Regions from separate parts of the Rahnella selenatireducens genome, predicted to be linked through region 3. Evidence: predicted binding sites of a transcription regulator. Region 3 holds the regulator's gene; each other region holds the start of a gene.

Region 1 (3,255 bases), on a different contig from region 3:
TGGGTTTAAAAATGATAATGACCTCTTTGTTTTGTACTCGAAAAGAAAACTGGTTAAGTAATAATTTTATTATCGGTATGCTTTTATTATTTTTTACATACAGTCCTTTGTCTCTGGCTAAAGGGCCAGGGAATTGTCAAAATATTAATGGTGTACCAACGGATTTTCACTTTAATTATGATACGACACTGACCGATCCTCTTCAAAACCAAGCCGGTTTGGTATTCCCAAGTGCTTACACGTGGCTTGTAAGCGGAAATTATCAGGCTATCTGCGATTGGACCGATGAAACCACCGGTGCGACTTATTATTTCAGCGCGGATAGTGGTGGTAATCGTCAAGGTCACAGTGGTAGTGGTGGGGTATGGTATTATCTGGATGCTAATCTGGATTATGCTGCAAGAATTGATGTCTATGATGCCAATACGGGCGGCTTCAAATTGTATAGTGTGCCCTTTACGGACATAGAAAATCATGTAACTCACAACAATACCCCCTCAACAATAATAGATTTAGCTACGGGAGGAACGGGTCAGGTGTCGCTCTATTTTAGTCGGCCATTTGTGGGTAAACATATTATTAAACAGACAACAATTGCAAGATTATATATGAGGCCGGACCGGAGTACTTTTAATGGTAGTCCTATTGCAACTGTCAGTATGTCAGGAACAGTAACTGTTCCGCAATCATGTGAAATAAATGCAGGGCAAGTTATTAATGTCGATTTTGGTAACCTTTACCCAAATAGTTTTCATACTAAAGGTGCCAAACCTGTGGGTTTCTTAGATCGAAAAGTTGATTTCACTTTGCAGTGTTCCAATATTTCAAATGGTGTTTTGGTTTCATTGGAGTTTAATGGCACAGGCATAGCCTCTGATAGCACGGCTTTAAAAACAAGTAATGCAGATATTGCAGTTAGGATCACAGACAGTGCTGGCAACACAATAGGCGTAAATCGTGGAGAAACGCCGGTCAGTTTTGACTACCTAAATCAGCGGGGCACCAGTTCAATCAAACTTTATCCCTTTAATACCACAGGGAATAACCCGCAAGAAGGTACATTCTCCGGGCAAGTTACAGTGGGTGTTGACATTCAATGATGTTTGGACTATTTCCGGCGATATAAATTTTCCTGCGTGGGAACTTATCGTCGTTGAGCGATTTTAACTGCTTAAGTTTGCGAGAGATGATGCCCGATCATTATTGGCGCATCATCGTTTTTTTGTCTGTATTCCGGCAAAACGGTTCATGCCACGGGGCCCATTGGAAGGCAGGGATAAAGAAAAGGAAATTTCTTTCCTGTTAGATCAACGTGATCATTCTTTACGCATTGTAAGGGCATCGTTATCGCCTCTGCAGGCATTGATTTAAGTGTTCCTTTAATTATACTGTATATAAAAACAGTATAATTACGGGAAACCACTCATGATGCTTTACAAAATCGCCGCACGGCAGCAAAAAACGGATATCCCGTTGTATTTAAACCCTATTGCCGCGGGTTTCCCCAGCCCGGCGGCGGACTATGTGGATAAAGGTATCGACCTGGTGGCGCACCTGATTGCGCATCCTTCTTCTACCTATGTGCTTAAAGTCTCCGGCGATTCCATGCGGGACGCGGCGATTATCGATGGCTCAATGTTGCTGGTCGATTTCAGCCTGAAACCGGCTCACAACGATATCGTTGTCGCCAGTCTTGACGGTGAGTTTACGGTGAAACGGCTTATGCTCCATCCGTATCCTCATCTGCGGGCTGAAAACCCGGCTTACTCACCTATTCCGCTGAATGAAGACCGGCAGGTTGAGATTGTCGGCGTTGTCACCACCGTTATCAGCACGATGCATCGCAATGTACGCACTCGCTGATGTGAACTCGTTTTACGCCAGTTGCGAAGTCGCCTGGCGCCCTGACCTGCAAGGAAAACCGGTCGTTGTATTGTCCAATAATGACGGCTGCGTGATCGCGCTTTCGGCGGAAGCGAAGAAGCTCAAAATCAAAATGGGCGCGCCGTATTTCAAACAAAGGGCGCTTTTTCAGCAGCACAACGTGGTGGTGTTCAGCAGCAATTACGAACTTTACGGCGACATGAGCCAGAGAGTGATGGAGACGCTGGGAGAATTATGTCCGAAAATCGAAATATACAGCATCGATGAGGCCTTTCTCGATTTCAGCTGGTTGCCGGGAGATCTCGATTTAGAAAGTTTCGGCAGAGAAATCAGAAACACGGTGAAGCGAAACACCCGGCTTACCATTGGCGTCGGCATTGCGCCGACGAAAACGCTGGCCAAACTGGCTAATTACGCAGCAAAGAAATGGACAAAAAGTCAGGGAGTTATCGATCTCTCTGACCCGATTCGCCAGAAAAAACTGATGTCATATGTACCGGTCGAAGAGGTCTGGGGCGTCGGACGGCGGATATCGAAAAAACTCAACGACGCCGGGATTAAATCGGCGCTCCAGCTTGCCGAATGCGACCTGTGGTTTATCCGAAAGAATTTTAATGTGGTGATGGAACGTACCGTGCGGGAACTGCGTGGCGAGCCTTGCCTGGGTTTCGATGAATTTGCGCCAGCCAACCAAGAAATTGTTTGCTCGCGTTCTTTTAGTATGCGAGTTACGACGTATCAGGTGATGCGTGAAGCCATCTGTTATTACGCCACGCGGGCTTCTGAAAAGCTGCGCGGAGAGCATCAGTTTTGCCGGCAGATTTCCGTATTTGTCAAAACCAGCCCGTTCGCGGAAGGTGAGATTTACTATGGAAATCTGGCGAGTACCCGGCTGATTACACCCACTCAGGACACCCGCGACATTATCTTCGCCGCAACAAAGTGTTTGGATGATGTCTGGAAAGAAGGGCATCGGTATCAGAAAGCGGGTGTGATGTTGGGGGATTTTTTCAGTCAGGGCGTGTCCCAGTTGCACTTATTTGATGAGCGCGCGCCGCGTGCCAACAGCGATGCGCTGATGATGCTTTTTGATGAAATCAATGACAAAGGAAAAGGGACACTGTGGTTCGCCGGGCAGGGGATCTCGCGCGACTGGCAGATGAAGCGCGAGATGTTATCCCCCGCATGGACCACTCGCCTGAGCGATGTGCCGGTGGCGCGTGCGTGATGGCTACGCGAGTCACTCTGTGCAAATTATTGAGCGTAAATTCTTGTAATTCATGATTCATACATCTTGTGAATGTCTGAGTGGCCGTTAGAATGGCGGCCTGCTTGCGAGGAAAATGTGAATAAACAACGGCGTTTAGCGCT
Region 2 (3,255 bases), on a different contig from region 3:
GCTTCTCATCGCGAATTTACCTCATGGCGTGCTGAGCTTGACGGCAAATCTGTGATCGTTTGTTCAACCGGTATCGGCGGCCCGTCTACGTCCATCGCAGTGGAAGAGTTGGCACAGTTGGGCATCCGGACTTTCCTGCGCGTGGGTACGACCGGTGCTATTCAACCGCACATCAATGTGGGCGATGTTCTGGTCACGACGGCTGCTGTTCGACTTGATGGCGCGAGCCTGCACTTTGCGCCGATGGAATTCCCGGCTGTCGCCGATTTCGCCTGTACCACGGCGCTGGTCGCGGCGGCAGAATCTGTTGGCGCTTCAACGCACATCGGCGTAACCGCGTCTTCTGACACCTTCTATCCGGGTCAGGAACGTTACGACACCTTCTCTGGCCGCGTTGTTCGTCGCTTCAAACAATCGATGAAAGAGTGGCAGGAAATGGGCGTGATGAACTATGAAATGGAATCCGCCACACTGCTGACCATGTGTGCAAGCCAGGGCCTGCGCGCAGGTATGGTTGCCGGTGTTATCGTAAACCGTACGCAGCAGGAAATTCCTGATGCGGAAACGATGAAAAAGACTGAAAGCCACGCAGTGAAAATCGTTGTAGAAGCCGCCCGTCGCCTGATCTAAAAAATACTAAAACAAACACATCACATCTGTGGGCTGCCTCTGGCGGCCCATTTTTTTGCCCCGATAATCAGATCTGTTAAGGTCGTGTTAGTAAAGTGTCTGAAATAATTTATCGAACCGGCTACTTATCTGCTGATAAAAAACTGCTGATTAAAAGCCGCTGACACAAAACCGCTGACAAAAGGAACTGCTTTTTGACTGTTCATGACCTTCTGGATTACACAACGACCTTTATTCGCGCGCATCAGGTATGGGCTGCGCCGATCGTGTTCTTCCTCGCTTTTGGCGAATCTCTGGCGTTTTTATCGCTGCTCCTTCCGGCCACTTTTATTCTGTTAGGGTTGGGTGCGCTGATTGGTGAAACCGGCATTCCGTTCTGGCCAATATGGGCGGCAGCGGCGGCCGGTGCATTCTTCGGCGACTGGCTTTCTTACTGGATCGGCGCGCATTTTCAGGATCGTGTCGGGAATTTCTGGCCGTTCTCCCGCCATCCGCAAATGCTGGTTCGCGGGCATGCATTCTTCGAAAAATGGGGGATGCCGGGCGCATTTATCGGGCGTTTCTTTGGCCCGCTTCGCGCCGTAGTACCGCTGGTTGCGGGGATTTGTGGCATGCCGCAGAAGTATTTCCAGATTGCAAACGTAACCTCCGCGCTGATCTGGGCATTCGGCATTCTCGCGCCGGGCGCTTTTGGCATCCAATGGCTGAGCCGCTGGTTCTGAATCCTGCGCTGCATCGCTGACGTCTTCAAGAGGGCCGGGCGGAAGAAATTCCTTTTTGGAAGACGTCTCGCAAAGGCGTCATGCTGCTGAAAATAGACTGGACATCCATACAGCCTGCTATTACCGTGACCGCAAGTGATTTTAAGAAGGAATACGCGTGGATATCAGCATTTTGTTCGCCCTGGGCGCAGGGATAATCGGCCTGTTAGTCGGCTGGCTGGTCGCTAGTTTGCGGCAACAGCAGCAGCAGGCAGAGTACGAAACACAGCGTCGGTTGCTGGAGCATTCGCTGGAGCAAGTGAAGACGGAAAACGACGCGCACAAAAATGAGCGACAAGCCGTTCAGCAGCAAATGCGTGAAGCGGAACTTGAGCTGCGCAAATTGCACAGCGCGGCGGCAGCCAGCCAGGAAAAGTTGCAGTTGCTGACTCACTGGCAAAATGAATGCGAACAGCTAAATCAGGAATTACGTGCCCAGCGTGAGATTAACAGCGCTCAGGAAGCCGAGCTTCGCGAGGTTTCTACGCGGCTGGACGAGACGCGTATGGCGGCAGAAGACAAACAGCGTCTGCTGATCAACAGCGAACAGCGCCTGAGCAGTCAGTTTGAGAATCTGGCCAACCGTATTTTTGAACAAAATGGTCGCCGGGCCGACGAACAGAACAAGCAAAGCCTCGACAAACTGTTGCTGCCGCTGCGCGAGCAGCTTGATGGTTTCCGCCGTCAGGTGCAGGACAGTTTTGGTCAGGAAGCCCGTGAACGTCACACGCTGGCGCACGAAATCCGTAACCTGCAGCAGCTGAACGTTGAGATGGCGCGCGAAGCGGTGAACCTCACCAAGGCGCTGAAAGGTGATAATAAAACGCAGGGGAACTGGGGCGAAGTGGTGCTCAGTCGCGTGCTGGAGGCGTCCGGCCTGCGCGAAGGTTACGAATATCAGACGCAGGTCAGCGTACAGGTTGATACGAACAGCCGAATGCAACCCGATGTGGTGGTGCGTCTGCCGCAAAATAAAGACGTGGTGATTGACGCGAAAATGACGCTGGTGGCCTACGAGCGTTACTTCAACAGTGAAGATGACAGCGAGCGTGATGCGGCGCTGAATGAGCATATCGCGTCCGTTCGCGGGCACATCCGCCTGCTGGGCCGTAAAGATTATCAGCAGCTTCCCGGTTTGCGCAGCCTTGATTACGTCCTGATGTTTATCCCCGTTGAGCCCGCTTTTTTACTGGCTATCGACCGGGAGCCAGAATTGATCAGCGAAGCACTGCGTCACAATATTATGCTTGTCAGCCCGACCACGCTGCTGGTGGCTTTGCGTACAATCAGTAATTTATGGCGTTATGAACATCAGAGCCAGAATGCCAAACGCATTGCCGATCGCGCCGCCCGTTTGTATGACAAACTGCGGTTGTTCGTGGATGACATGGAGTCGATGGGGCAAAGCCTCGACAAAGCGCAGGGAAGTTATCGCTCAGCGATGAATAAACTCTCGCAAGGCCGTGGTAACCTTATAGGGCAGGTTGAAAGTTTCCGTGCTCTGGGGGTCGAAGTTAAACGGCCTATCAGCCCGTCTCTGGCGGAGATAGCGAAAGCGGAAAATGAACCGGAAGATACCGCATCTCTGCCCGATACCTCTGATGCGGAAGAAGAACAGGCGCTGAACCCGCGTGAATAATTAAAGGTGGCAGAGTTTCCACAGGGGCTTACTGATTCGATCTGTGAATCTTTGCAATATGCTGAATCACCATCGGTGATGGGGCTTTCTAACGGGTTCTGGTACACTTCTCCCCAAGAGTTTGACTGAAAAAGCAGGCATAAATAATGGAAAAGCAGACGCAGGAAACCACTCATTTCGGTTTTCGTACAGTAGCCAAAGATGAGAAGCAGGAAATGGTGGCGG
Region 3 (3,255 bases):
GATTTCCTGTCCTTCGAGCGCAAGCTGACGCACACGCTCCGCGTTATTGACGTTGATGCCTTTATACAGGCGGTTCCACGTCCAGCTCAGCACGCGATCAGAAAGGCGCACGGCTTCATACGAGAAGTTAGCCGCAATCTCTTCCATCAGGGCGATGGCGTTTTGCTGGGCTTTTTCGTGTGAGATTTTCTTGCTGCGCGCTTCGTCCTCAATGGCTTTTTCAATCGCCTTGGATGCCAGCAGTTTATTGAACAAATCCTGGCGCGCCGGCAGACGTGGCCCGACCGCCGCCAGACGTTGGCGGGAGAAGTGCATACGCGCAACACGCGCCAACTTCTGGGCGATGGTTTTGTCGGTTCCGTGCTCGGTCGCCATATAACGCAGCGAAACGGTATTGGAGAAACGGACAAAACTGTCGCGGCCCAGCCACAGCACGGCGAAGAATTTCTGGATCCCATTCAGCACGCGCAGATGCGGCGTATCGTGGCCTTCGCGGCCTGGCGCACGGCCAAACATGACCGATACGGGCAGCATCTGAATGTCTAAATCCGGGTTATTACGGTGCAAATCCAGGTAATCGTGGAACAGCTTTACCGATTCCTGCTTGGGCGTGTAATAGGAGAAAACGCGCGGGCCTTCGGCAATAAACACATGGCTCGGCAGCAGCGTTCCGTCGATTTCCAGCGGAATAAGGGGATCAGGCAGATTTTGAGCCAGACACTGCGCACGCAATGTCAGCAAATCCGCTTTGGAGTTATAAGGCAATACGTACAGAATTGGCCGGGTCGGGTCTAAATGCAACTCGGTAACCGGATCTGAAGGTATGACCTTGCTCTTTACCAGCAATGAGAGTGGTAAATTCAATAATGTGTAATAAAGTCTACGCCAACCTGACATAAAAACGTGAAGCCTCTTGTTAGCCATTTCGCCGCAAGGATACCAGAAAGCTCAGACGAGATCTGTGGTGATGAGATACCATTAAACCGCTAAAATGCGCAAAACCCGCAGGATAATATTTCAAGGATCAGTAACAGAATGGCGAACCAAGTCACTGGATTTACCCGCATCTATAAAGCCGCAGGCTATTCCTGGAAAGGCCTCAAGGCCGCATGGCAAAACGAGGCTGCTTTTCGGCAGGAAGCCAGCGCTACTATCCCGCTAATTTTATTAAGTTTCTGGCTGGATGTGAGCAGCATAGAACGTATCTTGCTGATCGGCTCCGTCGTGCTGGTCTGTGTGACTGAATTGCTCAACAGTGCCATAGAATCTGCGATTGACCGCATCGGGCCTGAGTTTCACGTTCTGTCAGGCCGCGCTAAAGATATCGGTTCTGCCGCTGTACTGCTGACCATCATATTGGCGATTTTTGTCTGGGTCAGCATCTTTTGGCCGCGATGGTTCTGATTTGGAATCTGCATTCCAGGAATTGTCGTTATGCCCTGTTTTTATTCAATCTTAGGTTTTCATTGACCGTTTAGCTGTATATACTCACAGCTAGACTGTATAAACAACCAGGGGGCGGAATGAAAGCTTTAACGACCAGACAACAAGAGGTCTACGACCTTATTCGCGATCATATCTCCACCACCGGTATGCCACCGACCCGAGCAGAGATTGCGTCCCGTCTCGGGTTCCGTTCCCCGAACGCGGCGGAAGAACACCTGAAAGCGCTCGCGCGTAAAGGCGTTATTGAGATCGTTTCCGGTGCTTCGCGCGGTATTCGTCTGCTGATGGAAGAAGAAGAAGGTTTACCGCTGATTGGCCGTGTTGCTGCCGGTGAACCGCTGCTGGCTCAGCAGCACATCGAAGGACATTATCAGGTCGATCCGGCCATGTTTAAACCGAGTGCGGATTTCCTGCTGCGCGTCAGCGGGATGTCGATGCGTGATATCGGTATTCTGGATGGCGATCTGCTGGCAGTACACAAAACGCAGGATGTCCGTAATGGTCAGGTTGTCGTTGCACGTATTGATGATGAAGTCACGGTCAAGCGCCTGAAGAAACAGGGCAGCGTGGTTCAGTTGTTGCCTGAAAACAGCGAATTCCAGCCTATTGTGGTTGATTTGCGTGAACAGAATTTTAGCATTGAAGGTCTGGCTGTTGGCGTTATCCGCAACGGCGACTGGATCTAATCAGCGCTTAAGCACTACGTTGCAGGTGCGTTGGCCGCCTCTGACGCGCCTGTAAAATCAGTATCTCATCGTCCCGTTTTGGGGCGATGTTGTTTTAGGCATGACTCAGAAACTCTCCCGATAAAATCCTCTTTCTTACTGTTATCCGTTTCATTGCCTGTTCAAAGAAAATGCCGTGTTCGCTTCCTCTATGCCCTGAATTAGCGGCCTTTTTCAGTCAGACAGATTTCAATTCCACGTTATTTCCTGCTTTGGATTAATCCTAATAGTGGTTTTTATCCCTGTTTTGGGAAGACGAATCCGCATTCTCTACTAAGCTTTGAAGTGTTAAGGACGGGCTGCCAACAAACGTGCAGCTCTACAACCCAAGGTAACAGGAGATATTTATTATGAATAAGGACCAAGCCGACGGTAACTGGAAGCAGTTCAAAGGGAAAGTGAAAGAACAGTGGGGTAAGCTGACTGATGACGACCTGACAGTCGTTGAAGGTAAACGTGATCAGCTGGTAGGTAAGATTCAGGAGCGTTATGGCTATCAGAAGGATCAGGCCGAGAAAGAGCTCAAGGATTGGGAATCGAAAAACAAATATCACTGGTAACACGCGACTCCCCCTCGCGTATCAGTGACGTATCCTGAGTCATTGCTGCTCCTACCCGGAACACTTTCAGGATACGGGTACAAGGATGTACCCAACCTTCAATATCTTCCTTCAGCACCTTAAATTATCCGTTCAGCTGCGTGAAAACCCTTCCGCTTTAGGATTTTTAAAACCCATTCAAAAACAACTGTTTATCAACGTTTTTTCACAACAATGCTGTGGTCGTGTTCGCAATGATCGTGACTGTCGCAGGTTTCAACAACTTTGCATTCGGCACATAAGCCATGCGCTTCAACGACCGAATGACGCAACTCAAAACCGGATTCATGCGCCAGTTTCGCCAGACGTTCTTCAATGCCGTCAGTGGTTTTTTCCGTGACCAGCCCGCAGCGATCACAGATAAACAGCGCGGAAGTGTGGCTCGGCTCTTCGAAATGATGGCAAAGCACATAGCTGTTAGCCGATTCAACCCGATGAATAAACCCTTGTTCCAGCAGGAAATCAAGCGCCCGGTAAACCGTTGG

Evidence for each region. The regulator LexA, encoded in region 3, represses DNA repair genes until DNA is damaged. The targets are predictions, from matches to a motif close to TNCTGTATGTACATACAGNA.
Region 1: a site for LexA is predicted at 1,387-1,406, ahead of umuD (translesion error-prone DNA polymerase V autoproteolytic subunit). Genes of this name have one in related genera too.
Region 2: a site for LexA is predicted at 1,448-1,467, ahead of rmuC (DNA recombination protein RmuC). Genes of this name have one in related genera too.

The regions. Positions count from the first base shown of each region.
Region 1 covers NZ_JBKEZJ010000002.1:424,159-427,413, reverse strand. The annotation lists gene ACLBVC_RS05280 (fimbrial protein) at 12-1,100, shown strand; gene umuD (translesion error-prone DNA polymerase V autoproteolytic subunit) at 1,426-1,863, shown strand; gene umuC (translesion error-prone DNA polymerase V subunit UmuC) at 1,847-3,112, shown strand; gene ACLBVC_RS05265 (copper resistance protein) at 3,230-3,255, shown strand, end outside.
Region 2 covers NZ_JBKEZJ010000014.1:17,428-20,682, reverse strand. The annotation lists gene udp (uridine phosphorylase) at 1-630, shown strand, start outside; gene ACLBVC_RS19975 (DedA family protein) at 825-1,352, shown strand; gene rmuC (DNA recombination protein RmuC) at 1,510-3,030, shown strand; gene ubiE (bifunctional demethylmenaquinone methyltransferase/2-methoxy-6-polyprenyl-1,4-benzoquinol methylase UbiE) at 3,177-3,255, shown strand, end outside.
Region 3 covers NZ_JBKEZJ010000018.1:31,936-35,190, forward strand. The annotation lists gene plsB (glycerol-3-phosphate 1-O-acyltransferase PlsB) at 1-897, opposite strand, end outside; gene ACLBVC_RS21690 (diacylglycerol kinase) at 1,036-1,404, shown strand; gene lexA (transcriptional repressor LexA) at 1,524-2,132, shown strand; gene ACLBVC_RS21700 (CsbD family protein) at 2,522-2,731, shown strand; gene zur (zinc uptake transcriptional repressor Zur) at 2,926-3,255, opposite strand, start outside.